DNA from 3 places in the Pantoea rwandensis genome. Region 3 is predicted to be linked to each of the others. Evidence: predicted binding sites of a transcription regulator. Region 3 holds the regulator's gene; each other region holds the start of a gene.
The links. The regulator Fur, encoded in region 3, represses iron uptake genes when iron is present. The targets are predictions, from matches to a motif close to ATAATAATGAGAACNACTATCAA.
Positions count from the first base shown of each region.

Region 1: a site for Fur is predicted at 6,410-6,432, ahead of fepD (Fe(3+)-siderophore ABC transporter permease). Genes of this name have one in related genera too.
Region 2: a site for Fur is predicted at 2,838-2,860, ahead of LH22_RS05925 (TonB-dependent receptor domain-containing protein). Genes of this name have one in related genera too.

Region 1 is NZ_CP009454.1:4,200,596-4,211,573, reverse strand. It holds gene dhbA (2,3-dihydro-2,3-dihydroxybenzoate dehydrogenase) at 1-274, opposite strand, end outside; gene LH22_RS19300 (isochorismatase family protein) at 271-1,125, opposite strand; gene LH22_RS19295 ((2,3-dihydroxybenzoyl)adenylate synthase) at 1,144-2,760, opposite strand; gene LH22_RS19290 (isochorismate synthase) at 2,771-3,952, opposite strand; gene fepB (Fe2+-enterobactin ABC transporter substrate-binding protein) at 4,129-5,094, shown strand; gene entS (enterobactin transporter EntS) at 5,089-6,339, opposite strand; gene fepD (Fe(3+)-siderophore ABC transporter permease) at 6,479-7,468, shown strand; gene fepG (iron-enterobactin ABC transporter permease) at 7,465-8,448, shown strand; gene LH22_RS19265 (ATP-binding cassette domain-containing protein) at 8,445-9,242, shown strand; gene LH22_RS19260 (enterobactin synthase subunit F) at 9,436-10,978, opposite strand, start outside.
Region 2 is NZ_CP009454.1:1,270,838-1,281,815, forward strand. It holds gene LH22_RS05900 (helix-turn-helix domain-containing protein) at 1-68, shown strand, start outside; gene LH22_RS05905 (hypothetical protein) at 253-462, shown strand; gene LH22_RS05910 (siderophore-interacting protein) at 856-1,638, shown strand; gene LH22_RS05915 (PadR family transcriptional regulator) at 1,729-2,268, shown strand; gene LH22_RS05920 (SelT/SelW/SelH family protein) at 2,468-2,758, opposite strand; gene LH22_RS05925 (TonB-dependent receptor domain-containing protein) at 2,989-5,358, shown strand; gene LH22_RS05930 (hemin-degrading factor) at 5,409-6,431, shown strand; gene LH22_RS05935 (heme/hemin ABC transporter substrate-binding protein) at 6,428-7,252, shown strand; gene LH22_RS05940 (FecCD family ABC transporter permease) at 7,245-8,246, shown strand; gene LH22_RS05945 (heme ABC transporter ATP-binding protein) at 8,239-9,018, shown strand; gene LH22_RS05950 (MDR family oxidoreductase) at 9,113-10,096, opposite strand; gene LH22_RS05955 (ornithine decarboxylase) at 10,645-10,978, shown strand, end outside.
Region 3 is NZ_CP009454.1:3,552,977-3,563,954, forward strand. It holds gene ybfF (esterase) at 1-95, shown strand, start outside; gene ybfE (LexA regulated protein) at 264-539, shown strand; gene fldA (flavodoxin FldA) at 675-1,205, shown strand; gene fur (ferric iron uptake transcriptional regulator) at 1,561-2,010, shown strand; gene LH22_RS16260 (hypothetical protein) at 2,072-2,467, opposite strand; gene glnS (glutamine--tRNA ligase) at 2,702-4,369, opposite strand; gene nagE (N-acetylglucosamine-specific PTS transporter subunit IIBC) at 4,521-6,545, opposite strand; gene nagB (glucosamine-6-phosphate deaminase) at 6,888-7,688, shown strand; gene nagA (N-acetylglucosamine-6-phosphate deacetylase) at 7,749-8,897, shown strand; gene nagC (DNA-binding transcriptional regulator NagC) at 8,905-10,125, shown strand; gene LH22_RS16290 (HAD-IIA family hydrolase) at 10,165-10,917, shown strand.

The sequences.
Region 1 (10,978 bases), 650 kb from region 3:
TGCTGCCGACGCGCAGGATCCCGGCGCCGTTGACCAGCACATCCAGACGAGGCTGCTCAGTCAGCAGGCGCTGACAAACTTCTTTCACCTCCGCCGCATTCGCTACATCCAAAACCTGCGTGGCAAACGGGTAGTCGGGCTGATCAAAACGCAGATCGAAGCCGATCACCTGTGCGCCGGCCTGATGGAATGCCAGCGCCGTGTGGTAACCAATGCCTTTACCCGCACCGGTTACCCAGACGAATTTTCCGTTAAAGTCGAAAGAGGCACTCATTTGGCAGGCGTCCGTGACAGCAGAGCCCACCAGCCATCAATGCTAGGATTTTTCGCCAGGCTAACGAAATCGATATCGTTGTGCACCTGGCGCCAGCGCGCTGCCAGCGCCATCACGCGCACGGAATCCAGACCGTAGTCGATCAGATTCTCATCATCTTCCGGCACATCGTCATCTTCCAGCAGCGGCAGAATCAGCGCACGCAGATCATCTTTGCTTAGCGGCAGCGGCATGAGATCGGCGGTCATCACCACTTTGCCACTACGGCCAGCAGTGTAAGTCAGCGCCATCATGTGCTCTTCGCGGCTAAAATCGGCCAGCGCATCTGCCACCATAAACGGCTGGATATTACGCATAAAGGCGTCAGTGGCGGTGGTCAGACAGCCGATGTGGGCATAAACGCCGGTGATGATCAGCTGATCGCGGCCCATCTCTTGCAGGATCGATTCCAGCGGCGAACGCACAAAGGCGCTGTAGCGCCATTTGGTCAACACCTGATCGTCCTGATCTGGCGCCAGTGCATCCACGATCTTCTGTTGATCCGGATGCTTATTCAGGCCCGGCCCCCACATGTCGTTAAGCAATGCGCGATCGGCATCGCTCTGCTCATTAGGCTGCGCGGTGTAAAACACCGGAATACCCTGCGCTTTGCAGTAGGCACGCAGGCGCGCAATGTTTTCGACGACCTGGTCGATCAGCGGGCTGTTCTCGCCCCAGAAATTCAGGAAATAAGCCTGCATATCATGGATGAGCAGCGCAGCGCGCTGTGGCTCTACGCTCCATTTCACTTTATTGGTCGGCAGTTCAGTGGCGGCAGGCAGCGCGTAAGAATTGAGTTTTGGAATAGCCATTATTATCTCCGGAACAGGTCAGGCTTGCGCTTGTTGGTCAGCAAGCTGTTGGCGTAAACGTTTTTTATCCACCTTGCCAACCGGGGTCAGCGGCAGGGCATCTACGCAGGTAATACGATCGGGTAATTTAAACTCGGCGACACCGAGATCGCGCAGATGGCGACGCAGTGCTACCGCTTTGATCGGCTGACTGGCAACGATAAAGGCGCAGCTCTTTTCGCCCATCAGTTCATCATTCATCGACACGAGCGCAGCGTGGATCACGTCCGGATGACGCTGCAGCAGATTCTCGATCTCTTCTGCGGCGATCTTCTCGCCACCCCGGTTGATCTGATCTTTCTCTCGGCCCTGCACGGTGATGTAGCCCTGAGGATTGATCTCAATCAGATCGCCAGAACAGTAAAAACCATTAGCATCGAAGCTGGCCGCGTTGTGCTCCGGGCTTTTATAGTAACCACGGAAGGTGTACGGACCGCGTGTCATCAGGCGGCCTACCGTGCCGTGCGGCAGCGGATTACCCTGTTCGTCGGCCACCCACACTTCGTCATCTTCAGAAATCGGTCGGCCCTGAGTGGTCAGCACGATTTTCTCGTCATCGCCAAAGCGGGTGTAGTTCACCAGGCCTTCGGCCATGCCAAACACCTGCTGTAATTGGCAGCCAATTTCGCTCTGGATGCGTGCCGCCAGGGTTTCGCCGAGCTTCGCGCCGCCGACCTGAATCCGCTGCAGCGAAGCCAGCTGCTTGTTGCTACCCCATTCCTGAATCGCCTGCAGCCACAGGCTCACTGCGGGTGGCACCAGACCGGTATCGGTGACCTGATGCTTCTCAATCAGCGGGAAGCAGAGCGTGGCGCTTGGGTCAGCGGCAAGAATCACCTGGCCCCCTGCATAAAACACACCGAGTGAACCCGGTGAGCTCATGGCGAAGTTATGCGGTGCGGGCAGGGCGACCAGATAGCGCGTGTCAGCCGTGACTTCGCAGATCTCATCACTGGCGCGAATACTGTAATAGTAATCATTGTGCGTGCGTGGGATCAGCTTCGGCGTACCGGTGCTGCCGCCGGAGAGCTGGAAAAACGCCACTTCATCGGCAGCAGTTGGCGTTGACTGGTAATCGCCTGCCGCTTCCGCCATCAGGGCTTCGAGGGTGTTTTCTTTATCACCGTCATGGCACAGAATCACCTGCTGCAGAGAGGGCTGTGCCGCACAGAGCGCACCAATAAAGGTGTCGTCGGCAAACAGTGCGTGACGGCGATCGGCAATTAACAGCTTAGGCTCAATCTGCGTGGCGTAGGCGGTCAGCTCCGTGCGCTGATGGCTATACAGCGCGAAGACGGATGCCACGCCCAGTTTAAACAGCGCAAAGACCGTGACGTAAAACTCCGCCACGTTGCCTAGCTGCACTAACGCAGTATCACCCTGTTGCAGGCCACGGCGCTGCAGGGCCGCCGCGAGGTTATCGGTTAGTTGATTCAGCTCGCGATAGCTGATTTGACGATCGCCGTCGATGACCGCGATGGCATCATTCTCTTGATGGCGCGCCAGGATATCGGTCATTGGCACATCGAGCCAATAGCCTTTTTCGCGATAGCGCGCAGCCAAATCTTCAGGCCAGCGGGTATAGGGAATGCTCATGCTCTTTCCTTTATTGCAGTCCAAAAGCGCGCAACATGGTATCCAGCTTCACGCCGGTTTCGCGCCATTCTGATTCAGGTTGGGAATCGGCAACGATGCCTGCGCCCGCAAACAGTCGCACGCGTGCACCGTGCACGGTGCCACAACGAATCGTCACCACCCATTCACCGTTTCCTTCACTGTCACACCATCCCACAATGCCGCCAAACAGCTGACGATCAAAAGGCTCCAACTGCTGAATCAGCTGCTGAGCACGCTGGTGTGGGAAGCCGCTTAATGCGGGGGTCGGATGAAGCAGGCAGGCCAGCGACAAGGCGTTCTCACGATCATCCTGCACCTCACCATCGATTTGGGTCGCGAGGTGCCACAAGGTTGCCGTGGTGATCAACGACGGTACCGTCGGCACCGACAGCAGGCGACTGCGCGGTTGCAGCGTATCGCGCATCGCATCCGTGACCAGCTGGTGTTCATGACGATCTTTGCTGGAGTCCATCAGCGTATTGCCCGCTGCCTGATCCTGTTGGCTATCGTGGTGATCACGACGTGCTGAGCCCGCCAGCGGGCACGAGCTAAAATCGCGGCCCTGCTTACGCAGCATCAGTTCCGGGCTGGCCCCCACCAGTGCACCGCCTTGTGGTAGCGGCAGGTGGAAGTGATAGCTATTCGGATTCTGTGCAATCACGCGTTGCATCAGCGCCGCGGTATCCACTGGCTGCTCGGTGACAATATCCATCAGGCGTGACAGCACCACTTTATCGAGGTCACCACGTTGCGTTGCTGTCACCGCATCGGCCACCATTTGGGTAAAGACATCGTGATCCGGCACCGCCATGCGACGACGTACCTGCGGCAGTTCACTGGCAGCCGCAGGCAGCGCATTCTGTAGGTCGGCACGATGAAAAGTTTGATACGTTTCAGGGATAAACAAGGCCGCAGGCTGACTCACGTCAAACGGAATCGCACCCACCAGGATCGGATTCTCAATGCCTTGTTGTTTTGCCGCCGCAAAATGTTGATGCAGCTGAAGTTGAAAATCACCCTGCAATGATGCAGCGTCTGCCACAGAGGTGGTTATCGTGGTATAGCAGCCTTGAGTCGCGAGGCTGCGCCACGGCGAGGTAAAGAGGAACCCACGGCATAACGCAGAAAAATCCTCTAATAAGGCATTTTCAAACATGGATGATTCCACCATAATTTTCACCTATAAATGATAAGATTATTAAGAATGATTATCATTTTTATTATGGGCCTGTAACCTACGTCGATTGGACAAAAGAGTCAATCCATTCGCGGGATTTCCCGCATGATTAGGCGTAATCGGAAGGTGACGTCGAGCCGTGCAATAAGCTAAAAGGTGGACCAAAACTTATGAATAAATGCGGTTTATTGGGCCTGACAGCCCTTTTGTTTATTTTCCAGACTTTCACAGGGCTCGCACAGGCAGAACAGGGATGGCCGCGCACGGTGCAAGGGGCAAAGGGTTCGATTATCTTAAACAAAGCTCCGCAGCGCATTGTTTCAACCAGCGTCACCTTAACCGGATCGCTGCTGGCGATTGATGCGCCGGTGGTGGCGTCCGGTGCGACCGCACCGAACAGTCGTCTGGCCGACGATCAGGGTTTTTTCCGTCAATGGGGTGAGGTGGCAAAACAGCGCCATGTAAAACGTCTCTATATTGGCGAGCCGAGCGCCGAAGCGGTAGCCGCAGAAGCACCCGATCTGATTCTGGTGAGCGCCACAGGAAATGACTCTGCGATTAAACTTGCCAGCCAGCTTTCCGCCATCGCGCCAACGCTGGTGGTCAATTACGATGACAAAAGCTGGCAGGATGTGGTGACGCTGCTCGGGCAGGCAACCGGCCATGAAGCGCAAGCGGCACAGCAAGTGAAAGCTTTTGACGATCGTGAAGCAGCGTTGAAAAAAACCATCACCTTACCGCCGCAACCCGTGTCTGCCATGGTGTGGAACGGCGATGGGCGTGCCGTTAACGTTTGGACCACGGAGTCAGCGCAGGGCAAACTGCTGGAGCAGCTTGGTTTTACCCTTGCCGTCCCGCCAGCCAGTGTGCAGCAAGGTCACAGCATGGGCCAGCGTAAAGACATCATTCAGTTGTCGGGTGAGAATGTGGGTAGCGGCTTGACGGGGAAAACCTTCCTGCTGTTTGCGGCGGATGACAAAACCACACAGTCAGTGATCGGCAATCCGTTCCTCGCGCAAAACGCGGCGGTTAAGGATAAGCAGGTGTTCCCGCTTGGCGTCGATTCGTTCCGCCTGGATTACTACAGCGCCAGCAATCTGCTGGCGCGTCTGGAGAAACTGTTCGTTAAGTCATGATGCCTGCTCCGCCAGCTCAGGAGCTGGCGGCGCATAACGACGTAAGCGTCCCATAACGCACCACATAACTATGCCAAGCAGCGCTGCCGCAAAGCCAAATGCGGCGGCAGCCTGTGGCGGCAATAGCCATGAACCCATAGCACCTATCATCGCCGCACCCATCGCATCCCCGGTGACATTTTGCGCGGTCCACAAGCCGTTGATGCGGCCCAACAGATGGTCAGGCGTCAGCAGTTGAATCATCGCGTACTGCACCAGACTGTTGATGGCACTGAAATAGCCAAACGCCACCAGGCACAGCAGCGCCAGCGGCAGATTGGGCATCAGGCTGAATAATCCCAGCGCGAAAAAGGCGGCCACCGCACTGCCCAGCACCAGCTGTCCCGGTCGGGCGGCATGCTTCAATTTACCGCTGGTGAAAGCGCCGATAGCGGCACCCAGCGGCACGGCTGCGTAGAGCATGCCAAACTGGTTAGCACTCACTGACCAATGTGGCGCCAGGGCAGGATAGAGCACGCGAATCGCGCTGGCCAGTGTGACCAACGCACCAATCAATGCCACCATACCGACAATCGGACTGGCAAACAGGAACTGCACCCCGGCGGCCAGCGACTTCAGCGGATGTTCACGCGGCTGAGGTGGCGGCGGGAGTTGAGGTAATTTCAGCAGCGTCAGTACGGTAATCAGTGTGCCAAACGCGGTTAAGCCGTAGTTCCACACCACGCCGCCGTGTGCAATGACCAGTCCGGCAATGGCCGGCGAGAGGATAGAGCCAAAACGCACCGTCAGCATGGTGATGGCGCCGGCCTGCATAATGTTTTCGCGCCCCACCAGCGCCGGTGTGGCCGCCAGCAGCGCCGTGACGCCAATCGCGCCAAAGAAGCCATCCCAAAATCCCAGCAGATACACCGCAATCAGTGAAGGCTGCGGCAGCGCAGCGTTGATAGCCAGCGCGATAAAGCCCAAGCCGCAGGTAGATCGGGCAAGCAAAATCAGTTTCTTACGCTCGTAGCGATCGGCTAACACGCCGCCGGTCAGCAGACCAATAAACATACCGGATGCGGCGAGGGTGACGGCCAATCCCACCAAAAGCGGGGAGTGTGTCATCTGCTGGATCTGCACCGGCACCGCCACGGCGAGCATACCAAGCGCGACAATCGAGATGAAACGGGCAATAAATACTGCGCGAAATGCCGCATGGGTTTTCAGCAGGGATAGATCGATAAAGTGGGAAGATTTGTTCATTTGTTCGCCTTTTTGCACCAATTTTCCTCATCGTCCGCGAGGCGAGTCATGGTAACATAGGCAAACGCGAGTAATAACGATAACCATTATCAAATTGCGTTGCGCATGCGACGACGTTGAACAGTGAAGGTTTAGAACGATGCGCCAAATCCGTGCATTAGCAGGCTCAGGGATTCTGCTCTTGCTCCTCATCGCGCTCAGCTTGATGCTGGGGGCAAAATCGATACCCATTTCCGATGTATATCATTCATTTACCTCAGGCTGTAATAGCGCTGAGTGCGTGATTGTGCGTGATGCACGCTTGCCTCGCACGCTGGCCGGATTGCTGGCCGGTGTGGCCCTCGGGTTAGCAGGCGCACTGATGCAAAGCCTGACGCGTAATCCGCTGGCCGATCCGGGCATTCTCGGTGTCAATGCGGGTGCCGGTTTTGCGGTGGTGATCGGCATTGCGCTGTTTGGCGCCGATTCGCCTCTTGATTGGCTCGGCTTCGCGTTTGCGGGTGCGCTGTTGGCGTCATTGCTGGTGGCGATGACGGGAGCGATTGGCGGCGGGCGAGTCAATCCGGTGCGCCTGACGTTAGCGGGCGTGGCATTGGGCGCAGTGCTGGATGGACTGACGTCTGGCCTGTCGCTGCTGAATCCCGATATTTATGACCATTTGCGTTTCTGGCACAGCGGATCGTTGGATATCCGCAATTTCACCGTACTGCGCACCCTGTTCCCGGCCGTTGTCATTGGCAGCGGGGTGGCGATTTATCTATCGCAGGCGTTGAACAGTTTAAGCATGGGCGGCGATATGGCGACCGCGCTGGGCACGCGGGTGGCGCGTACACAATTGCTGGGATTGCTGGCGATTGCGTTGCTGTGCGGTGCGGCGACGGCTGCGGTGGGACCGATCGCTTTCATCGGACTGATGACGCCCCATTTTGCACGCTGGATGGTCGGCAACGATCACCGCTGGATGCTGCCCGCCACCGCGATCATTACCCCGATTCTGCTGCTGGCAGCGGATATTCTGGGACGACTGCTGGTGGCGGGTGAACTGCGCGTCTCCATTGTCACGGCGATGTTGGGGGCTCCGGTACTGATTGTGCTGGTGCGCCGTAAACTCGGGCGAGGTGCGCTATGACGCGTCGTGTTGGATTACATACCACGTGGCTGATGCTCGGATGCGCACTGCTGGCGTATCTGGCGATGACGCGAGGCGCATTGCCGATTGGTGCAGAGCAGTTCTGGCAGGTGTTGGCTGGACAGGGTGCCAGCAACGTCAAACTTATCGTTTTAGAGTGGCGGCTGCCGCGTGTGCTGATGGCACTACTGATTGGCGCGGCACTTGGCGTCAGCGGCGCGATTTTCCAGTCACTGCTGCGCAACCCGCTCGGCAGCCCGGATATTCTCGGTTTCAATACCGGTGCCTACAGCGGCGTACTGGTGGCACTGGTGCTGTTCAATCAGGGCATCGCCGCCATGACCGGTGCAGCATTGATTGGCGGTATCAGCACGGCGGCATTGGTGTATCTGTTTGCCTGGCGCAACGGGGTAGAAACCTTCCGCCTGATTATTGTCGGTATCAGCGTGCGCGCGTTGCTGATGGCGCTGAATGCCTGGCTGATTATCATTGCCTCGCTGGAGTCCGCGCTCAGTGCCGGATTGTGGAGTGCCGGTTCACTTAACGGTATCACCTGGGCGAAAACGCCACCGGTAGTGTGCGTATTGTTGCTGTCGCTGTTGCTGATGGCCTTGCTGACCCGGCGCATGCGTTTGCTGGAAATGGGTGATGACACCGCCAGCGCGCTCGGCGTGCCAGTGGAGCGCAGTCGGCTGCTGCTGATGCTGATTGGTGTGGTGTTGACTGCGGCATCCACCGCATTGGTGGGGCCGATCTCCTTTGTCGCGTTGCTGGCACCGCAGATCGCGCGTCGACTCGGCGGCGGCGAGAAAGGTGCGTTGTTGCTGGCGGCACTGTGTGGGGCTCTGCTGTTGATTGCAGCCGATTTTGCCGCACAACATCTTTTCCTGCCTTATCAATTACCGGTTGGCGTGATTACCGTCAGCCTCGGTGGACTTTATCTGATTGCGTTACTGGTGCGGGAGGCGCGACGCCAATGATCGATATCCCTTCACGGCTGTATGGCGAAGGCCTGACGCTTGGCTACGACAAGAAAGTGGTGGCAGAAAATCTGTCGGTGGCGATCCCGGAAGGTGAGCTGACGGTGATTATCGGCCCCAACGCCTGCGGTAAATCCACTTTGCTGCGTACCCTGAGCCGTCTTAATGCACCCCTGAAAGGCGAAGTGTATCTGGATGGTGAAGCGATAGCGCGTTACCCGACTAAAGAGGTCGCACGTCGACTTGGGCTGCTGCCGCAGAGTTCCAACGCACCGGCGGGCATCAGCGTGACCGAGCTGGTGGCGCGCGGGCGTTATCCCCATCAGCCGCTATTTGGTCGCTGGCGTAGCGAGGATGAAGAGGCGGTGCAAACGGCGATGCGGGCAACCGGCGTGGCCGATCTGGCGCAGCAGCCAGTGGATACCTTGTCCGGTGGGCAGCGTCAGCGTGTATGGATTGCCATGGTACTGGCGCAGCAAACGCCGCTGTTACTGCTGGATGAGCCGACCACCTGGCTGGATATCACCCATCAGATTGAACTGCTGGAATTGATGCAGGAGTTGAATCAGCAACATGGCCGCACGTTAGTGGTGGTGCTGCACGATCTCAATCACGCCTGCCGTTATGCCACCCATTTGATCGCCATGCGTCACGGCAAGATTTTGGCCGAAGGCAAGCCCGCAGAGATCGTGACGCCCGCGTTGATAGAACAGGTGTACGGTTTACGCTGCGTGATTGTGGAAGATCCGGTGGCGCACACGCCAATGATCGTGCCGCTGGGGCGGGGAAATTAAGCAGCCTGGCTGCAGCAAAGCAGGTTATAGCGGGAATCTGAACGCTATAACATGCACCCTGGAGCAGCGCTGAAGGAAGTGCCCTGTAAATGGCAGGCAAGCTGATCGCAGTGAGGCTTAATGTCAGCGCCCTGTTCAGGACAGATAATTTTATTGCCAGGAGGTCCCTCGACCTTCTGGCAATCGGCCTGGGTTAGCCTAATATCCGCTGCAGCAACGGGCCAATCTGCTTAAACATCTGCGGAGAGATAATCTCCACGTGTGCACAATCCATTGGCCATACTTCTAACTCACCCACATACGGTGCCCAGGCGCGACGTGCATCCTGACCAGGCTGCTGCGTCTGCTCGGCGAGAAACAGCGTGGCGCGACCGTGGAAGCGGGCGCTGCGCGCGGTGGCTAACAGGCGCACCGAACTGGCGTAGTTGGCTTCAATGGTGTCAAACATCGCGCGCATCTCTTCGCCCGCCTGATGACGCTGCGCAGCGATAAACTGCTCGCGCTCGCGATTCACCTCTTCCAGTACCGCCGGATCCAGCACATTCTCGCCACGCTTCTCATCCCAGTTTTGCGTTTCCGGTGGCCAGGTATCGAGCAGGCCCAGGAAGGCCACCTCTTCACCTGCCGCTTCCAGTCGTGCCGCAATACCTTGCGCCAGCGTGCCGCCGAGCGAATAACCGAGGAAGAAGTACGGTCCGTGCGGCTGCACGTCAAGTAAGGTTTGCAGATGCGCGTCACACACCTCGTCGAGGTGCGCGCTTTGATTCAGCGGGCTGGCGATATCCGGCGACTGAATGCCCACCAGCGACCAGCGCTGATCGAGATAACGCTGCAGAATGCTGAACTGCCAGGCAAAACCCGACGCCGGATGGAAACAGAACAGCGTGGGTCCGTTGCTCTGACGCAGCGGCAGCACGGCTTCAAAACCTGCCTGCTGATGCGATTGGGTATCGCTCAGCAACCGGGCAAGTTTTTCCACCGTCGAAGCCACCATAATCTGCCCCACCGAAACCGGCTGTTGCAGTTCGCGGCGCAACTGGGCGGCTAAACGCATCGCCAGCAGCGAGTGACCACCGAGGGCGAAGAAATCATCCTGGGCGCTGATGGTGTCGCGCGCCAGCAGCTGGCAGAAAGCCTGCGCCAATTGTGTTTCCAAACCTGGGGAAGGGTCGCGACCCACGCTGCCAGCCGCGTTTTGCGGCAGCGGCAGGGCTTTACGATCCAGCTTGCCGTTGCTGCTCAGCGGAAAGGTATCCAGTTGTATAATTGCCACCGGCACCATGTGCGCAGGCAGCCGTTGCGCCAGTGCATCACGCAGCGCGTCACCATCGACAGTGTGCTCCGCAATCACATACCCCACCAGCTGACGCGCATCACCGCCTTGTGCAGCGGCACCGCCGAGTACCACCGCGTGCGTGACCGCCTGATCAATGCCAGGCTGTGCGCTCATCACATGATCGATTTCGTTGAGTTCGATACGCTGGCCTCGGATCTTCAACTGATCGTCGCTGCGTCCGAGGTATTCCACCGCGCCGTTATCCAGCCAGCGCGCCACGTCACCGGTCAGATACATGCGTTCGCCAGCGGCAAATGGATCGGCGATAAAGCGGCTGGCGGTCAGATCCGGGCGGCCAAGATAGCCATGTGCCAGCTGTACGCCTGTTAAGTAAAGATCGCCTGCCACACCAGGCGGCACCGGCTGCATGCGTGCATCAAGAATGCGAAGTCCGGTATTC
Region 2 (10,978 bases), 2.0 Mb from region 3:
TGGATCTGAAATACAGCACGCCTGATTTGTTGCAGGGCACGTTCTACATTCCGGTCTCCACCTGCTAATGCATAAATCGTGCGGTTAACTGTGACTAACCGCACGATTTTATAAAATATTCGCCGTAACTGGCGTAAAATACTTCATCGAAACCTGATTGGCCGCGTAAAACACCAGCCGCCATACATCAGGCTGGATAATCACCTGCATTCCTGGTCCGCTCTGGACCGTCAAAGTGAAAAAGAAAAAATTATGCGACTTTTACCGTTGTTCCTCATGACAGCGCTTGTGGCGTTTTCCTCGCTGGCAAGTGCACAGATGGCTGAGCCTTTCTCTCCGCCGGGCGGCCTGCATCCTCATCAGACTCACTGCCAGCAGCATGAAATTTTGGGCGATAACCCGCTGCCGCAACACAGCCAGGATGACAATAGCTTCGTTAACTGCGGCAACCATCAGGCCTGATTTCCCTCTGGTTTTACCGCGCTTTACCCCATGACTATCGATGACACGCCGCACGTTTGTTGCGGCGCGATCGTTGCCTGCCATTGCCCGCTCATCGAACGCAATCCTCTTTAACTGCGGTTCTCTCCTGAAATTCAGTTGGCGTTAGTCCCTGCTCCAACCGGTGCAATCCACGCCGAAAATTCTGCAACTTTTCCCAATAGCATTTTTCGGCATTGCATCGAAGATATATCATAACTATGCTAGCCAACGTCAGATGAGAATGATTTTCGATAACGTTTGGCGTGAACGACTCTCAAGCTGCGGTAATCTCAGTTTAGGGGAGGCATCTTGCCACTCAGGATAAGTCATCGCAGGGGCACACTCATTCACGTCTTTGCCTGGAGAGAATACTTGCAAAAAAACATTAACGATCGCGCACCAAAGCGCGTACGCAACGAATTACGCTTCCGTCATATCACCGTGGCGAGCAAAACCTTAATCGCGGGGGAGTTTTGGCGCATTGAGTTTACCGGCAGCGATCTGGCTGGGTTTAATTCACCGTCATTCGACGATCACATTAAAGTTTTCTTCCCGGGCAATGCGGGCAGCGCATTGGCTTTGCCGCAAATGACCGAAGAGGGGATCGTCTGGCCCGGCGGCGTACGCCCGGCAGCTCGCGATTACACCCCGCTGGCGTTCAACGGCACCGATTCACTGACGCTCGATTTCTATATCCATGATGGCGGCGTCGCCAGCAACTGGGCGAATGAGGCGAAGCCAGGCGATCAGATCGCCATGGGCGGCCCGCGTGGCTCCTGCGTAGTGCCCGTGGATTATGCCTGCCAGGTTTACGTGTGCGATGAGACCGGGCTGCCAGCCTTTAAGCGTCGTTACGCTGAGATGCAGGCGCAGCAGATCCATCTGCTGGCCTACGCCGATGAAACCACCGGGCGCGATTACCTCGGTGATCTGCCGAATGTACAGGTGACCTGGCTCGGCAGTGGCAGCATGCAGGTGGATAACCTCGGCCCGCTGATTGCGCAGCTGGATAAGATCTCACTGCCAACAGAAGAGTATTTCATCTGGCTGACGGGTGAAGGTGAGGCGGTAAAATTGCTGAGCGACTACTTTACGCAACGCCGTGGTGCCCACACCGACTTCGTGCGCGCGGTGGCGTACTGGCATCAGAAATAACTGACTTCGCCGCGCCCGCTGCCGCCTGTGTTGAATTTTGCCAGGCGGCAGACTACTATCAACCTCCCTTAATTGACCTCAGGGAAGGCAATGAAACAGCAGCGGGATTTTCCATGGCAGTCCGATAATGCACAACGTGCAATCTGTGCAGGTGCGCGTAAAAAGCGCCGCGAAAGGATGCTGGATGCCAGTGATATTCGCCTGTTAATGATGCACTTCCTCGCCAACGGTTCTGCGCATGGCTATGAGCTGATCAAGTCAGTGGAAGAGCTGTCCAAAGGGGAATACTCTCCCAGCCCTGGCATCATCTATCCTAACCTCACGTTGCTCGAAGAGATGGATGCGATCCGCGTGGTGGATGCGCATGCGTCGCGTAAAGCCTATGCGCTCAATGATGGCGGTCGCGCGTTATTAGCCGAGAACGGCGAGAATATTGCCAATATTATTGAGCGTCTGACTTCGCTGGCGATATTGGTCAATAATCGCAGTATTCCAGAAGTCGAGCAGGCCATTCATCATATTCGCCACACGCTGAATCATCGTTTATCGCAGGAAGATATTTCGCCTGAGTCGCTGAATATTGTGATAAATGCACTGAACGAAGCGACAGAGAAAATCGCGAATAGCTAATCGTACCTGGCCAGCAGAATAAATGCCTTTCGCGCCGATTAGCCATCTCACTTTCTGACATGGCCACGTTAGTCATCGCGAAAAATCGCCCATCATAGCTGCTGAAACAGCAGGCCGATAATTAAGCCCTTGATCGCAATAAATCACCGTTCTGGAATGTTCATTGCCATTCGAATGTGCGCATCTATCCGCTCGGGGCTTAGCCCGGCTTCTTCTTATCCACGTGCCCTAACTCGCGATCCGGCCAGCAGAAATCACGCACGCGCTGTTTCAGCGCCGCTGCATCCGGGAATCCGCCTTCCTGTTTACGCTCCCAAATCACCGTGCCATCAATGCTGATTTCGAACACACCGCCGGTGCCGGGTTTTAGCGTCACTGCGCTCAAATCTTCGGCAAAAGTGTGCAACAGTTCTTGTGCCATCCACGCCGAACGCAGCAGCCAGTTGCATTGAGTGCAGTAGTAAATGGTCACAGCCGGTTTTTGCGTCATCAGGTGCCTCTTCTTAATTATTGATTATAAACAAGTTAACAAAATGTGCGGTCTAAGATACATCTTAGTGTAAAGTTTATTGATAATGATTACCAATTGCATTACATTCCTGACGAAATTATTTATTACATAAAATAAGTCCACACATTTTACGGTTTATTAACGCATATCGCGTTTTTTTGGCGGCAATCCAGTGAGCGAATACTAACAATTAACCAGGTATTTCGCGCATGTCTTCACTCTTACAGGGAATGACCCAGCAACGTCTGTTTAAAGTTGCCATTTTGTCTTCCGCTATTCACGCCGCTTGCAGCTACGCGGCCAGCGATAACACGACACTTGCTTTATCTTCTGACAAATCCACCACTGCAGAGTCGGTCATGACGGTCACTGCACCGAAGCTGGAGAAACAAGCCGGTAGTAAAAGCACCATTACCGCCGCCGACATGCAGCGTGATGGCGGCAATGATTTCGGTACCATCATGCGCTACGAACCCGGCGTAACAGCAACCGGTGCCAGCGGTGGTTCTTCTGCGGGTAAAAGTGGCTTCGATCGTGCGGGTTACACTGGCTACAACATCCGTGGTCTGGAAAGTAACCGCGTCGATATCAACGTTGACGGTGTTTCTCTGCCGGATGCCACCGGACGCAGCTACGTCAGCCGCGCCGGTTTAGATACCTTTGGTATTGGCCGCGATTACATCGACCCTTATATGTTTGGTCGCGTGGATATCGATAAAGGTGCGACGTCTGTCTCTCAGCCCAACACCGCGATTGGTGGTGCGGTCTCGTTCCGTAATAAGACGCCAGACGACTACTTACATCCGGGTAAAACCACCTATTTTGGCTACCAGAGCGACTTCGATTCTTCCAATCGCAGCTGGCACAACGGCATCACTGCGGCAGCAGGTGATGAGGAACTGCGCGGTATCTTTGTCTATAGCCGCCGCGATGGTCAGGAAACGCAAAACAACGATGCGAGCCGTGGGGCATATCCAGCCAACTGGCACTCTGACGCACTGCTGGGCAGCATGGTGTGGGAGCCGAATGATGCGCACAAAATCACCGGTACCGCCGACTTCTATCACAAAACCAATCACACCCATTACGACAGCTGGGATACTTCAGGCAATACCGTTTACGGCACGGCACAACAGCAGAGCGATACCCGTCGCTTTGGCTTGAGCCTGGCGGACGAATACACGCCGTACAACGATTTCATCGACAGCCTGACCTCACGTGTCTACTGGCAGCACACCGAAGCGCATGACAATACTTATATGCCTTCAAGCGCGACAGCCTATGAGACGGTCTACTCTGACTACAACACGGACAGCTACGGTTTTGAAACTAATCTGGCTAAAACGCTGGGTCGTCATGAGCTGACTGCCGGTTTGAATGGACGTCTGGAAAAAACCGAACGCCCATTCCGCCAGTCACCGACACCAAGTACATTCAGTGTGATCATGCAGCCTGAAGCAGATAGCCGCAGCTATACGCTCGGCGGTTTTGTGCAGGATAAGATCAACTTCGACCTGGATAGCCACAACTTTGCGGTGGTGCCGGGCGTGCGTGTGGCGTACCAAAATACCAAGCCCGAGAACCTCAGCAGCCTGACCAGCGGCAGCTCCGTGCTGACCGAATCAGGAGTCGACACGCTGTACGGCTCTGGCAACAGCGATACGCAAGTTCTCCCATCGCTGGCATTCCAGTATGAGCTCACGCCAACCCTGATGACTTATCTGCAATACAAACGCGGCGCGCAGTTCCCGAACGCCAGCCAGCTGTATGGTTCATGGAACCTGGGTTCCAGCTATGCGGGTAGAGCGCAATATGCGCTGATTGGTAATGCGGATCTGAACACTGAAACCAGCAACAACTTCGAATGGGGTCTGAAAGGACAGCCGACCGAAGGCGTGGTGATGAGCACGGCGGTTTACTACAACGCCTACAAAAACTTCATCGCCTATAACCGTTACACCCGTTCCGGCAACCCGGATAAATTCACTAACGTTCCGAGCAACATTTACACCACTTATCAGGCAGAGAACCGCGATAAAGCCTATATCTATGGTGCAGAGTTGAGTGGAAAAGTGAATTTCGGCACCTGGTATGAAGATGTGCAGGGCCTGAGCGCACGCTTTGCCTTTAGCTATAACGAAGGTAAATCGAAGTCGAGCTACCTCGGCGACCGTTACGTCGATCTGGAAAGCGTACCGCCAATGAAAGCGGTGCTGGGGCTGGGTTGGGATGCGCCACAGAACCAGTATGGTGCAGCGGTGACGGCAACCTTCGTGAAGGGCAAAAAGGCCACGGCGACCAACCGCCAGAGCTATAACAATACCGGTTCTGCACTGACCGATTCCACCACCGATTACGCGCGCGTGCCGGGTTACGGGATGGTCGATCTGACGGCGTACTGGCAGGTGGCGAAGAACGTCAAGCTGAGCGGTGGCGTGTATAACCTGACAGATCGTAAATATTGGGATTACCTGAGCAGCCGCGAAATGACCAGCGATACCGCACAGGATCGCAACGATATCGCACTGGCAACTCAGCCAGGCCGCACCTTCCAGCTCGGTGTGAACGTCGACTTCTAATCACATTTTCGCCCTGCGTTCGCGCAGGGCCTTTTCATGGAGCAAGTGCAATGAACCCACGTTACGATCACTACCTGGCGCTGAAAGGCGAACATCCGAAGAAGTATGCCCGCGATCTGGCGGCCCTGATGGGCATTGGCGAAGCGCAGCTGTGTGAAGCGCGCGTCGGCCAGGATGCGCAAGCGTTAAAAGCGGATTTCCCGGCGTTGCTGAAGGCACTGGCAGCCGTCGGCGAAACCAAAAGCATCACCCGCAACGAATATGCGGTGCATGAGCAGGTGGGCAAATATGAAAACCTGCACCTCGGCGAACATGCCGGACTGATCCTTAACCCACGCGCGCTCGATCAGCGTCTGTTCCCGGCACAGTGGCACAGCGCTTTCTTCCTGCGTGAGCAGACCGCGCGCGGTGAGCGTCAAAGCATCCAGATTTTTGATCGCCACGCGGATGCGGTGCTGAAAATCTACACCACCGACAATACCGACATGGCGGCATGGGATACGCTGATCGCAGAATTCACCGTCGAAGCCGCTGCGGCACTCGATCCACAACCTGCCGCCGCGCCAGAACATAGCCGCGCCATTGATGCCGATAAAGTGGAAGCCGAATGGCGCGCCATGACCGATGTGCATCAGTTCTTTGGCCTACTGAAGCGCCACAATATTTCACGCCAGCAAGCGTTTCACGCGGTGTCGGACGATCTGGCACACCAGGTCAGCAACGATTCACTGGCTCAACTGCTGGAGCAGGCGCAGCAGGATGGCAACGAAATCATGATCTTTATCGGCAACCGTGGTTGCACGCAGATCTTCACTGGTGCGGTGGAGAAACTGATGCCGATGGACAACTGGGTCAACATCTTCAACCCAACCTTTACGCTGCACCTGATGGCCGATCACATCGCCGAGAGCTGGGTAACGCGGAAACCGAGTGGCGATGGCTTTGTCACCAGCCTCGAACTGTTTGCCGCCGACGGCACGCAGATCGCGCAACTGTATGGTCAGCGCAGCGAAGGGACGCCAGAGCAGGCGCGCTGGCGTGAGCAGGTCACCGCGCTGGGAGCGACAGCATGAAACGTCTGACCCTATTACTGCTGGGCGCGCTGGCGCTGCCGGCATTTGCTGCTGAACGGGTGATCTCCATCGGCGGTGATGTGACACAAATCATTTATGCGCTGGATGGGCAGGCCGATCTGGTGGCGCGCGACAGCACCAGCCAGCATCCGGCGCAGGCTAACAAGCTGCCGGATATCGGCTATATGCGCCAGCTCAATGCCGAAGGCATTCTGGCCATGAAGCCCACGCTTGTATTGACCAGCGAGCTGGCGAAACCGTCGCTGGTGTTGCAGCAGATTGAGAGCGCTGGGGTGAAGGTGGTGGATGTCACCGGCAAAACCAGCCTCGACGCCATCCCGGAAAAGATCGCCACCATCGGCAAAGCGCTGCATCGTGATGCCGAAGCGAAGGCGCTCATCGAGAAAGTGAACAAGCAGCGTGCGCAGATTCCCCAGCAGCCGCTGCCGGTGAAGGTGCTGTTTGTAATGGCGCACGGTGGCATGCGCACTCAGGCAGCAGGCAACCAAACGGGCGCTGATGCCGCAATCCGCAGTGCCGGTCTGGTCAACGCCATGGCGGCGATCCCGCATTATCAGCAGCTGTCACAGGAAGGTGTGGTTGCTGCCGCGCCGGATCTGGTGGTGGTGGGTGAAGATGGCCTGCGCACCCTCGGCGGCGAAGAGAAAATCTGGTCGCTGCCGGGGCTGGCGTTGACGCCAGCGGGCCAGCACCACGCGCTGCTGGTGGTGGATGAGATGGCGCTACTGAGCTTTGGTCTCGATACACCGGAGACTATCGTGAAGCTGCGCAAAGCCGCCGAAGCGGTAAAACATGACTAACAGTGCTGTGATGCGCTGGCTGCTATTGATGGGCATCAGCATGGTGATTTGCATGCTGATGGCCGCCAATTTTGGCGCCATGCCGCTGTCGATGCGCACGCTGTTCCATGCACCGCTCAGCGATATGGCGTGGCAAATCTGGCTGAACATCCGCCTGCCGCGCGTGTTGCTGGCGGTGTTGCTCGGTATGGCATTGGCGGTGTCTGGCGCAGTGATGCAGGGCCTGTTTCGCAATCCGCTGGCCGATCCGGGGTTGCTCGGCATCAGCAGCGGAGCCGGGCTGGCCGTCGCGTTTTCTATTATCGTTCCGCTCAGCTTGCCGCCTTTGCTGGCGCTGTGGCTGCCTTCGATTGCAGCGTTTATCGGCAGCCTGATCGTCACACTGCTGATTTTTAGTTTTAGTCGGCTGGCGCTGGGGAATTTGTCACGTTTGCTACTGATCGGTATCGCTATCAACGCCTTGTGCGGTGCGGCGGTGGGCGTGCTCTCCTGGCTCAGTAATGATCAGCAGTTACGCCAGCTGGCGCTGTGGGGGATGGGCAGTTTGAGCGCGGCACAATGGCCGAGTCTGGTGGTGTGTGCTGTACTGATTCTTCCTGCGCTGATTGCCATCCAGGCCCGTGCGCGCCGTCTTAATCTGCTGCAACTCGGTGAGGAAGACGCGCATTACATGGGGATTGATGTGAAGCGCACCCAGCGTGAGTTACTGATACTGAGTGCGCTGCTGGTGGGCACGGCGGTGTCGGTGAGCGGGATTATCGGCTTTGTCGGATTGGTGGTGCCGCACGTGATGCGTTTCTGTGTCGGGAGCGATCATCGCTGGATGTTGCCGGGTTCGGCGCTGGCGGGAGCCATCTTGCTATTGCTGGCGGATACACTGGCGCGCACGGTGGTGATTCCGGCGGAAATGCCGGTGGGATTGATCACCAGCCTGATCGGTGGTCCATGGTTTCTCTGGCTGATTCTGCGCCAGAAAAGGGGGATGAATGAGTGATTCAATGCAGGCTCGCGGCCTGCGCTTTAGTCATGGCACGCGTGCGCTGATTGATGATGTCTCTATCACCTTACAGCCAGGCGAAATGATCGCTTTGATTGGCCCCAACGGCGCGGGTAAATCCACGCTGTTGCGCCTGCTGACTGGATTTCTGGCGCCCGAAGCGGGTGAGTGCTGGCTCGGCGATCGCCCGTTAAGCGATTGGCCGCGTGAACCGCTGGCGCAACGTCGTGCGGTGATGCGCCAGCAAAACAGCGTAACTTTCCCGCTGCCTGCTGAAGAAGTGGTGGCGATGGGCCGTGCGCCCTGGCCTGCCAGCAAATCCAAAGCGGTGATCGAGGAAGTGATGCAGATTACTGGCAGTCTGGAACTGGCAAAGCGCGATTATCGTTCGCTTTCTGGCGGGGAACAGCAGCGCGTGCAGCTGGCGCGAGTACTGGCACAGTTATGGCACGATGACGGTCCACGCGGCTGGCTGTTTCTTGATGAGCCGACGTCGGCACTCGATCTGTATTGGCAGCAGTACAGTTTGCGATTGCTGCATAAGCTGACGCGTAACGGCCGCTTTAGCGTTTGTACCGTGCTGCACGATCTTAATCTGGCGTCGCTATGGTCCGATCGTATTCTGCTGTTGCATCAGGGCAAGCTGGTGGCGCAGGGTTCACCGCAAGAGGTGATGACGGAAAATACGCTGACGCGCTGGTATCAGGCTGAGCTGCACGTGGTGATGCCGCAAGGGCAGGGCAGGCCGCAAATTCAGCTGCGGGCTTAAAGCCGATTCAAATCGTAGCGGCGCGATATATCGCGCATGTCTGAAGCGATGATGCTGCTGACAAACGCGCAATAAATTGCACCGCTATACGTTCTTAACGGCAATCCACAATCAGACGGCCACGGACTTCGCCCGCCAGCAAGGCTTCAGCACCTTCACGTGCTTCACTCAGTGGGATCACTTTGGTCAACTGCTCCAGCAGTGCGCCATCCACCAGTTCAGCCAGACGCTGCCACGCTTGCTCACGCAATGGCTTAGCGCACATCACGCTATCCACACCGGCTAACACCACGCCGCGCAGAATAAACGGTGCCACGCTGGTGGGCAGATCCAGACCTTGCGCCATGCCGCACGCAGCCACCACGCCATCGCGCTTGATGCCCGCCAGCACATTGGCCAGGGTATGGCTGCCGACGCTATCAATCGCCGCAGCCCAGCGCTCTTTCGCCAGAGGTTTGCCGGGCGCGCTCAACTCAGCACGATCGATAATCGAGGAGGCGCCAAGGGTATTGATCAGGTAGTCGCTGTCACTGGCGCGACCGCTGGAGGCCACCACGTCATAACCTAAACGAGCCAGCAAACTGACGCTGAAGCTGCCCACGCCGCCGCTGGCACCCGTTACCAGCACCGGCCCCTGCTGTGGCGTGATGCCCTGTTTTTCCAGCGCCAATACGCACAGCATGGCGGTGAACCCGGCCGTGCCGATGGCCATGGTTTGTAACGGGCTGAGCGCAGCAGGCACTTTCGCCAGCCAGTCACCGGAAACGCTGGCCTTTTGTGCCAATCCGCCCCAATGTTTCTCACCTACGCCCCAACCGGTGAGCAGTGCAACATCGTCCTGCTGCCATTCCGGATGGCGGCTGCTGATCACCCGACCGACAAAATCGATGCCCGGCACCATCGGGAACTGACGCACAATCGGCCCTTTGTTGCAGATGGCCAGCGCGTCTTTATAGTTGAGCGTGGAGTAACTGACTTCGAGGGTGACATCCTGATCGGGCAGTTGTTGCTCTGTCAAATCCTGCAGAGATGTGCGGTAACCCTGTTCATCATTTTCAATGACCAATGCCTTGAACATGCAGCCTCCGGCTGATTGAGGAAAGTGCGGGTCATATTACTCCTCTGGAAACAGGGAGCAACACGAAGGCGGACACACCTTGCATAAATTCGCATAACACAAGGATATTTAAGCGTTTTTATCAAGTGTTGATTTAATATTCACTTATTAATCAAATGGTTGTTGAATGTTGCTTATGCGTATCAATCTCGTTGCAACGGGTTGTTCCAGCAAAAAAAAGATGCCATCATTGCGCCGCAGTTTTCCACCGATTCCATTCACACTGAGGACGCCGCCATGCTCGGTACAATGCGCTTTTGCACTTGTCTCCGTTCGCTTTACGATAAGCGTCCCTCCGTCATCTGTTGTTCGCATTTCTCGCTCACCATGCGGTGAGGCCAGCTTAACGCGCTATGCTGTTGGACATGACTAAAGACAGACGCGATCTGACTTTACTGATGTCTATCGGTTGCGGCGGTTGATCCGCCCGAAGACGTTATTCGCCGGGGAATTTTCCTCATTGCTGTGCCACTGGCACCCACTCATCCTTCATTACGGGGATTTGTGTTATGAATCCATTGAAAATCGCTGCCAGCGTTGCGGTAGCGCCAAGCCTGAGCCTGAACACCGCGCGTGATGTGGTGACACTCGACAATACTGATTTTACCGATGTGGCGGCTGTGGTCGTCTCACTGGCGGATACACGCAGTGGCATGTTAACGCTGTTGCGTCAGACCGGCTTTAATCTGCCGGTGTTTGTCGCCAACGCGTTCGATGAAGAAGTGCTGAAGCTGCCGGGCGTGACCGGTGAAATCAACGGTGCACCGAAAGAGTGGGAAGCGCTGGAGGAGGCCGCGCAGGCGTATGAGTCTGACCTGCTGCCGCCGTTCTTCGATACCCTGA
Region 3 (10,978 bases):
CCCATGCGCACGTGATCAGCGGCGCCGGTCATTGGGTACATGCTGAAAAACCTGATGCGGTTTTGCGCGCAGTTCGTCGCTTTTTTAACCTGTAAAAGCAAAAGCTTGCCGTATGCGGTTTAGGGTTGGCGTCGCGGATGGTGCTGGAGTATGATGTCGCGCTAAAAATTTGCCGCGGATGATTTTTTCGCCGTGGTCGGGCCGATAATGTATAAATCGCGCAGCGCCTTTCCGCCGTTCGCGCCCACTCAGTTTCACAAATCATGGCAAAAGAACAGACAGACCGTACCACGCTTGATCTTTTTGCAGACGAGCGGCGTCCCGGTCGCCCCAAAACCAGCCTGCTGACACGCGACGAACAGTTGCGTATCAACAAACGTAACCAGCTCAAGCGCGATAAAGTGCGAGGGCTGCGTCGTGTTGAGCTGAAAATGTCCAGCGAAGCGGTTGACGCCCTGAACACGCTGGCCGAGCAACAAAACATCAGCCGCAGCGAATTGATTGAACAAATGCTGCTAGCGCAACTCAAACTGTCTTAGCGCGCTGACCGCACGCAGGAACACAAAGTTCAGGCTTTACTCGTTCCGCCCTTTTCAACGGTCTGCTATCATTCGCTAACATGTGCAGTCAATTGACTTACTTTCACAATCAGGCTTTAAGAGGTTACTTAACCCATGGCAATCGTAGGCATTTTCTTCGGCAGCGATACCGGCAACACTGAAAACATTGCAAAAATGATCCAGAAACAACTGGGTAAAGATGTCGCCGAAGTGCATGACATTGCTAAGAGCACCAAAGAAGATCTCGCAGCGTTCGACATCCTGCTGCTAGGTATTCCTACCTGGTATTACGGCGAAGCACAGTGTGACTGGGATGACTTCTTCCCTACGCTGGAAGAGATCGACTTTAATGGCAAACTGGTGGCGCTGTTTGGCTGTGGCGACCAGGAAGATTATGCAGAGTATTTCTGTGATGCGATGGGCACGATTCGCGACATCATTGAGCCCAACGGCGCGGTGATCGTGGGCCACTGGCCGACCGAGGGTTATCATTTTGAAGCCTCAAAAGGTCTGGCCGATGACAAACACTTCCTCGGCCTGGCGATTGACGAAGATCGTCAACCTGAGTTGACCAACGAACGCGTTGACGCCTGGGTGAAACAGATTTTTGATGAGCTGCAGTTGAAAGAGATCATCGAAGCCTGATGCCTCGCCTCCCCAATGTGAGCGCTGGCTCACGTTGGGGCAAAGGAAATTCCTATAAAAATAATAGCTACGGTTTTTTAACTTTTCCCCGCAAATCTGTAGAATACCCGCAATGGTCATCCGCTTATTCCTCTGATTGTTGACTGAGGCTGAGTGAAATGGAAACCCAAACCACACCGTTCCGCGCTGGCGTAGGCGATGTTTATCCTTACGACTTTTGTTGATTTGCGCGCTACCCTGGTTTTCATTTCACTGCTTGAGTTCTATAATGAGACGCAAATGAGAATACGCGTGACCTAAACATTCAAGGCCCCTGCGCCGTAAGTGACATGCAAAGTAACAGGACAATATCCGAATGACTGACAACAACTCCGCATTGAAGAAGGCTGGCCTGAAAGTCACTCTCCCAAGATTGAAAATTTTGGAAGTGCTTCAGGGACCGGGCCCCGAGTCCCATCACGTCAGTGCGGAAGATTTGTATAAGCGCCTGATCGATATGGGCGAAGAGATTGGCCTGGCAACGGTTTATCGCGTTCTTAACCAGTTTGATGACGCGGGTATCGTCACCCGTCATAACTTCGAAGGCGGCAAATCCGTATTCGAACTGACTCAGCAGCATCACCATGACCACTTGATCTGCCTGGATTGTGGCAAAGTGATCGAATTCAGTGATGAATCAATCGAAACGCGTCAGCGTGAGATTGCTACTCGCCACGGCATCAAACTCAGCAACCACAGCCTGTACTTGTACGGTCACTGTGCACTGGGAGACTGCCGCGAAGACGATACGCTCCACGATAAGTAATTGAGTGTGCTATGCAATATAAAAAAACCGGTGCTGGTCACCGGTTTTTTTATGCCTGTTATCAAGCGATAAAGGTTTCGTGGAGGTAGCGCCAGCGAGGAATGGTGGTGCTGCAATCCAGCACAGCCAAAGAGATGCGTGTTTGATGGGTGCCGTTCAACATCTGCAGTTCACGATACTGAATCGTCACTTCCTGGCTCTGTTGAGAAATGATGGCATGCTCACTGGTGGCAATGCGCAGCCCTTCCCGCTGACCGTGCAGTTTGCGAAACAGCACTTCGGTCTCATTCAGATCCAGCTGCTTACCCAGCGGCGTCACCATTTTGAAATCCGGGTGAAAGTGTGACAAAAGCAGTTCCATGCTGTCATCACTGCCTTCTACCTGGTTAAAAACACGTTCAATAAGCTGATGTAATACCACCACGCTATGCTTAGCTTCCAGGGCGAGACTTGTCATTTTTTTTCCTTTGATAACCCGCAGAGCTCTATTTAGAGCGCATAGCCTACCTGAAATACAATTTTTCACACTCGCAAATGGGTTAATTTTGCTAAAGTCAGAATTGTCGCAAAATAGACAACAAGCACAGCTTGCCGCCTTCAGCATAATTCATTGCCCGTGGCGAATTACAGGCAATAAAAAAGGGCGATTGCTCGCCCTTTCATGATCATATTGTGCTATCGACGAAAGATATTACTCGCCAATCTTCGCGAAAGTATCACGCAGTCCAACCGTGCGGTTAAACACCAATTTACCCGGCTGTGAGTAGACGCTATCGGCACAGAAATAGCCTTCACGTTCAAACTGATAAGCTGCGGTAGTGGCAGCTTCACGCAAACCTGACTCCACGAAGCCCTGTTTGATTTCCAGCGAGTTCGGGTTAATGGTGGTGAGGAAATCCTCAGCCGCCGCTGGGTTTGGCACGCTGAACAGACGGTCGTAAAGACGGAACTCAGCTGGCAGTCCATGAATGGCGGAAACCCAGTGGATCACACCTTTCACTTTGCGACCATCCGCCGGATCCTTGCTCAGGGTATCGACATCACAAGTGGCATAGATGCAGGTAATGTTACCCTCTTCGTCTTTCGCCACACGCTCAGCACGAATCACATAAGCATTGCGCAGACGCACTTCTTTGCCCAGAACCAAACGTTTGTACTGTTTGTTGGCTTCTTCACGGAAGTCAGCGCGATCGATCCACACTTCACGGCTGAACGACACTTCACGCGTGCCCATCTCCGGCTTGTTTGGATGATTAGGCATGGTCAGCGTTTCTTCGTGGCCGGCGGGCAGGTTTTCGATCACCACTTTCAACGGGTCGAGTACCGCCATCGCGCGTGGTGCGTTCTCATTGAGATCGTCACGAATACAGGATTCCAGCGACGCCATCTCAACGATGTTGTCCTGTTTAGTCACGCCGATGCGGCGGCAGAATTCACGAATCGAGGCCGCGCTGTAACCACGACGGCGCAAACCTGAAACAGTCAGCATGCGGGGATCGTCCCAGCCTTCCACTACTTTCTCGGTGACCAGCTGCGTCAGCTTACGCTTCGACATCACCGCGTACTCCAGATTCAGACGCGAGAATTCGTACTGACGCGGATGCTGCGGAATGGTGATGTTGTCCAGCACCCAATCGTAGAGGCGACGGTTGTCCTGGAACTCCAGCGTACACAATGAGTGGGTAATGCCTTCGATCGCATCCGAAATGCAGTGCGTGAAGTCGTACATCGGGTAGATGCACCACTTGCTGCCGGTCTGATGGTGATCGGCAAACTTAATGCGGTACAGCACCGGATCGCGCATCACAATGAAGCTGGATGCCATGTCGATTTTGGCACGCAGACACGCTTTACCTTCCTCGAAACCGCCATCACGCATCTTCTGGAACAGCGCAAGGTTCTCTTCCACGCTGCGGTCGCGGTACGGGCTGTTTTTACCCGGCGCAGTCAGAGTGCCGCGATATTCACGGATCTCTTCCGCCGACAACTCATCAACGTAAGCCAGACCTTTATTGATCAGCTCAACGGCGTAGTTAAACAGTTGGTCGAAATAGTCTGAGGAGTAACGAATGTTGCCGCTCCACTCAAAGCCCAGCCATTGCACGTCACGCTTGATGGATTCAACGAACTCCAGATCTTCTTTCACCGGGTTAGTATCGTCAAAACGCAGGTTGCACTGTCCTTGATAATCTTGGGCGATACCAAAGTTCAGGCAGATAGATTTCGCATGGCCAATATGCAGATAACCATTGGGCTCAGGCGGGAAACGGGTATGCACACTGCTGTGCTTACCGCTCGCCAAGTCTTCGTCGATGATCTGACGAATAAAGTTCGTTGGGCGGGCTTCAGCCTCACTCATCTCAAAATCCTCAAAACAATAGCGGGTGATTTGTACCACGAAGTAACGGAGTATGATCCACAAAGCGCAGGAGGGAAACAACCGTTTGTTGGTCGTTTTAAAACAAAAAAGGCAGGAATTGCTTCCTGCCTTCTGGCTAAATCACAAGGACTTAGTTTTTCACTTCATACAACGGTGTCACACCTGCAACCACTGAACCGCTTGCCAGCAGATTCAGTCCGGCGAAATCATCGCTGTTGCTGACCACCACCGGGCTGATCATTGAGCGCGCGTTGGCGTTGAGGAAGTCCAGATCCATCTCCAGAATCGGCTGACCAGCAGTGACGGTTGCCCCCTCTTCCACCAGACGTGTGAAGCCTTTTCCTTCCAGCGCCACGGTGTCCAGGCCCATGTGTACCACGATCTCAACGCCGTTAGCGGCTTCCAGACAGAACGCATGGTTGGTGTTGAAGATTTTCACCACGGTACCGGCAATCGGTGCCACCACGGTTTTGTCCGTTGGTTTGATTGCCAGACCATCGCCCACCGCTTTGCTGGCGAACGCCTCATCCGGGACTGCGTCCAGCGCGACAATCTCACCGGTCACCGGTGCCACCAGCGTAGCAATCACCGCTTTTTCAGTGTTCAGCACGGCCTGGGGTTTAGTCGCGACCGGCGCAGCGGCGGCAGGAGCGGAAGCCGCAGCAACCGGGCCTTTGCTCAATACTGTTTTCATTGCGGTGGCGATACTTTCAGCCTGAGTGCCGACAATCACCTGCACGCTCTGTTTGTTCAAACGAATCACACCGGACGCACCCAAACGTTTCGCCACGCCTTCATTCACCTGGGCTGAGTCTTTGACGTTCAGACGCAGACGGGTAATGCAGGCATCGATGTTGGTCAGGTTGTCTGAACCGCCGATGGCAGCAATGTAGCGGCGTGCCAGTGATTCAGTCTGGCTTTCACCATTACCGCTATGGTCGACGTTAACGTCATAACCATCAGTTTCATCGCCCGCAGACAATTCGCGGCCCGGGGTCATCAGGTTGAATTTCTGAATAGTGAAACGGAACACCACATAGTAGATGGCGAAGAACACCAGACCTTGTGGGATCAGCATCCACCAATTCACCGCCAGCGGGTTACGCGTTGACAGCACCATATCCACCAAACCGGCACTGAAGCCGAAGCCTGCAATCCAGTGCATGCTCGCAGCAATAAATACCGAGATACCGGTCAATACGGCATGGATCACATACAACACCGGCGCCACGAACATGAAGGAGAATTCCAGCGGTTCAGTGATACCCGTGAAGAAGGCCGCGAAGGCCGCAGCCAGCATGATACCGCCGACTTTCGCGCGGTTTTCTGGACGAGCGCAGTGGAAGATAGCCAATGCTGCACCCGGTAAGCCAAACATCATGATCGGGAAGAAGCCCGCCTGATAGCGACCGGTGATGCCCGGGATACCCGTACCATTCGCGATAGATTGTGCACCGCCAAGGAACTTAGGAATATCGTTAATGCCTGCCACGTCAAACCAGAATACGGAGTTCAGTGCGTGATGCAGACCGACCGGAATCAGCAAACGGTTAAAGAAGGCGTACACGCCTGCGCCCACCGAGCCCATTTTCTGAATGTGCTCACCGAAGTTCACCAGGCCGCCGAAGATGATTGGCCAGATGTACATCAGGATAAACGCCACAACGATCATCAGGAATGAGACAAGGATCGGCACCAAACGGCGCCCGCTGAAGAACGACAGCGCTTTGGGCAGCTCAACATGGCTGAAGCGGTTATACACTTCAGCAGAGAGAATACCGACCAGAATACCCACGAACTGGTTGTTGATCTTGCCGAAGGCAGCAGGCACCTGATCGACCGGGATCTTCTGAATCATCGCCACCGCAGCAGGTGAGCAGAGTGTCGTCACCACCAGGAAGCCCACAAAGCCGGTTAACGCGGCCGCACCATCTTTATCTTTGGACATACCGTAAGCCACACCGATGGCAAACAGCACTGACATATTTTCGATAATGGCAGAACCGGACTTGATCAGCAGAGCGGCCAGCGCATTGCCTGCACCCCAGCTGTCTGGATCAATCCAATACCCTACCCCCATCAAGATTGCCGCTGCCGGCAGTGTCGCTACCGGCACCATAAGCGCGCGGCCGACCTTTTGCAGATATCCTAAAATACTCACCTTTTTCTCCCCCTATGAGACTGGCGTTTGCCGTAGCGTGGGTTGATTTTATTATCCCTACGCCCGGTACCTTGATGACATCTTTCACCACGAGGCGCAGTGTAAAGATAAATTAATTCGCCTCGCAAATTAAAACCACGGTAACTGTGACTTTAATCACCATAATGGACGTTTATCACTGCGAAATGCTAGCCACCACCACAAACTTATTTTATGATGAAAAATATCAGGTCGCACTTTTCCCTGCTGGTTGCGCTTAAACAGATTACGCTTAATGGCAGCAACCTAAACCAGCATCGGCGACAACATTTTCCTAATCTTAATTGAGGTGAAGACATGAGACTGATCCCTTTGGCCACACCGACCCAGGTGGGTAAATGGGCTGCACGCCACATTGTTAACCGCATTAATGCGTTTAAGCCTAGCGCAGAACGTCCCTTCGTGCTGGGCTTGCCAACCGGTGGTACGCCACTGGAAGCTTACAAGCACCTGATTGATATGCACAAAGCGGGCCAGGTTAGTTTCAAGCACGTGGTGACGTTCAATATGGACGAATACGTGGGCCTGCCAAAAGAGCATCCGGAAAGCTACCACAGCTTCATGTACCGCAACTTTTTCGATCACGTTGATATCCAACCAGAAAATATCAATCTTCTGAATGGCAATGCGCCAGATATTGACGCAGAATGTCGCCAGTACGAAGAGAAGATTCGCTCTTACGGCAAAATTAATCTGTTCATGGGCGGCGTGGGCAACGACGGACACATTGCCTTTAATGAGCCGGCTTCTTCACTCTCTTCCCGCACCCGCATTAAAACCCTGACGCACGATACCCGCATCGCCAACTCGCGTTTCTTTAACGGCGATGTCGATCAGGTGCCAAAATACGCTCTGACCGTGGGTGTGGGTACGCTGCTGGATGCTGAAGAAGTGATGATTCTGGTGACGGGCCATCTGAAAGCGCAGGCGTTGCAGGCCGCTGTAGAAGGTAACGTTAATCATATGTGGACCATCAGCTGCCTGCAGCTGCATGCGAAATCTGTGGTGGTGTGTGACGAACCGGCCACCATGGAACTGAAAGTGAAAACCGTGAAATATTTCCGCGAAATGGAAGCGGAAAATATGAAAGGTGTGTGAGAACACGTTGTGAAAAACCTGCTGCCTGAAGGTGGCAGGCTTAGCCGGGAGAGAAAAACGATGTACGCATTAGTGAACGGCCGGATTTTTACCGGTCATGAAATTCTGGACAATCATGCCGTGGTGATTGCAGATGGCCTGATTGAGCGCGTGTGCCCACGAGATGCGCTTGATGCAACGATGGCACAGCAGGATGTGGCTGGTGCGTTTATCGCTCCCGGATTTATTGATTTGCAGTTAAACGGCTGCGGCGGCGTGCAGTTTAACGATGATATCGATGCGCTGAGCGTGGAAACGCTGGAAATCATGCAGCGTGCCAACGAAAAATCAGGCTGCACCAGTTATCTGCCAACGCTGATCACCAGCACTAATGCGCTGATGAAGCGTGCCATCGAAACCATGCGTGCCTATCTGGCAAAACATCCGAATCAGGCGTTAGGCCTGCATCTGGAAGGCCCATGGTTGAACAAAGCCAAAAAAGGCACTCACAATCCAGATTTGATTCGTCTACCCGATGCGGAGATGGTCGATTTCCTCTGCGCTAACGCGGATGTGATTACCAAAGTGACGCTGGCGCCAGAAAACGCCGGTGCCGAGGTGATTAGCAAGCTGCGCAATGCCGGCATTATTGTTTCTGCGGGCCATTCAAACGCCACTTATGAAGAAGCCAAAGCGGGCTTTAGTGCGGGTGTCTCTTTTGCCACTCACCTTTATAATGCCATGCCGACCTTCGCCGGTCGTGAGCCTGGACTGATCGGTGCGCTGTTTGATTCACCTGATGTATACTGCGGCATTATTGCGGATGGTTTACATGTCCACTACGCTAACGTGCGCAATGCAAAGCGTATCAAAGGTGACAAGCTGGTGCTGGTAACGGATGCGACCGCACCTGCCGGCGCGTCGATTGATAAATTTATTTTTGCAGGCAAAACAATATACTATCGCGACGGCCTTTGCGTTGACGAAAACGGTACCTTAAGCGGTTCTGCGCTCACCATGATTGAAGCGGTGCAAAACAGCGTAGAACATTGTGGTATCGCGCTGGATGAAGCATTGCGTATGGCAACGCTCTACCCGGCCCAGGCAATGGGTGTGGAAAAACAGCTGGGTTCAGTGACAGCAGGAAAAGTCGCTAATCTCACTGTCTTTACCCGCGATTATCAAATCATTAAGACGTTAGTCAATGGAGACGACGTCCTCAGCGAGTAAGTACTGAATGACCACTGGCGGCCAGACTCAAATAGGAAATGTCGATCTTGTCAAACAACTCAATAGCGCAGCCGTTTATCGGCTAATTGATCAACAAGGGCCGATATCGCGTATACAGATCGCCGATCTCAGCCAGCTTGCGCCCGCCAGCGTCACGAAAATTACCCGCCAGCTTATTGAGCGCGGCCTGATCAAAGAGGTAGAGCAACAAGCCTCTACCGGTGGTCGCCGCGCCATTTCCATCATTACCGAAACTCGCCATTTTCATACCATCGGCGTTCGCTTAGGACGCAATGATGCCACGCTGACATTATTCGATCTGAGCGGCAAATCGCTGGCGCAGGAAGATTATCCCCTGCCTGAGCGCACCCAGGAAACGCTGGAGAATGCGCTGTTCAATGCCATCACGGCATTTATGGCGGCGCATCAACGCAAGATTCATGAATTAATCGCGATCGCGGTGATTCTGCCGGGCCTGGTAGACCCGATTAACGGCATTATTCGCTATATGCCGCACATTGCTGTCAGCCACTGGCCGCTGGTATCCAGCTTGCAGAAACGCTTTAACGTCACCAGCTTTGTCGGTCACGATATCCGTAGCCTGGCGCTGGCGGAGCACTATTTCGGTGCAAGTCGCGACTGTGCAGACTCCATTCTGGTGCGTTTACACCGCGGTACCGGCGCGGGCATCATCGCTAACGGCCATATTTTCCTCGGCAGCAACGGCAACGTGGGGGAAATTGGCCATATCCAGGTTGACCCATTGGGCGAGCGCTGCCACTGCGGCAACTTTGGCTGCCTGGAAACTATTGCCGCCAATGGCGCGATTGAAAATCGCGTGCGCCATCTGCTCAACCAGGGCTATCCCAGCACGCTGACGCTGGATAACTGCCTGATGCCGCAAATTTGCCGTGCCGCCAACCAGGGCGATGCGCTGGCCTGCGAAGTGATTGAGTATGTAGGACGTTATCTCGGGAAAGCGATTGCGATTGCCATTAACCTGTTCAACCCACAAAAGGTGGTATTGGCAGGGGAAATCACCGACGCAGACAAAGTGCTGTTCCCGGCGATTGAAGGCTGCATTAATACCCAGGCGCTAAATGCCTTCCGCAAAAACCTGCCGGTGGTTCGTTCCGAACTGGATCACCGTTCCGCTATTGGCGCCTTTGCCCTGGCGAAACGTGCGATGCTGAATGGTATTTTGCTGCAGCACCTGCTGGAAGAATAATTGAAGCCTGCCGTCTGGCGGGCCCGACCGGAAACTAATATGACCATCAAAAGCGTAATCTGTGACATCGACGGCGTGTTGATGCACGACAATACCGCCGTGAAAGGCGCGAATGAGTTTCTGCAACGCATCCTTGAAAAAGAGATGCCGCTGGTAGTGCTGACCAACTATCCGTCGCAAACCGCTCAGGATCTGGCAAACCGTTTTGCCAATGCAGGTGTCGAGGTACCGGATTCGGTGTTCTATACCTCGGCGATGGCGACCGCCGATTTCCTGCGCCGTCAGGAAGGCAAAAAAGCCTACGTGATTGGCGAAGGCGCGCTGATTCATGAACTGTATAAAGCCGGATTTACCATCACCGATGTGAATCCCGATTTTGTGATCGTCGGCGAGACGCGCTCCTTTAACTGGGAAATGATGCACAAAGCGGCTTTCTTTGTGGCCAATGGCGCACGCTTTATCGCCACCAACCCGGATACCCATGCACGCGGTTTTGTGCCAGCCTGCGGTGCACTCTGCGCCGGTATCGAAACCATCTCTGGTCGCAAACCGTTTTATGTCGGCAAACCGAGCCCGTATATCATGCGCGCTGCGCTTAATAAGATGCATGCCCACTCGGAAGAGACGGTGATTGTCGGCGATAACCTGCGCACCGATATTCTGGCCGGATTCCAGGCGGGGCTGGAAACCATTCTGGTGCTCTCCGGGGTTTCGACGCTGAGTGACATTGATGCGATGCCTTTCCGCCCTGACTGGATTTACCCTTCAGTGGCCGATATCGACCTGTTCTAAACCTGCTCTTATCGCGTTTACTTATCGCCCTGCCCGCACGCCCTGTGAGCAGGGCGTTTGT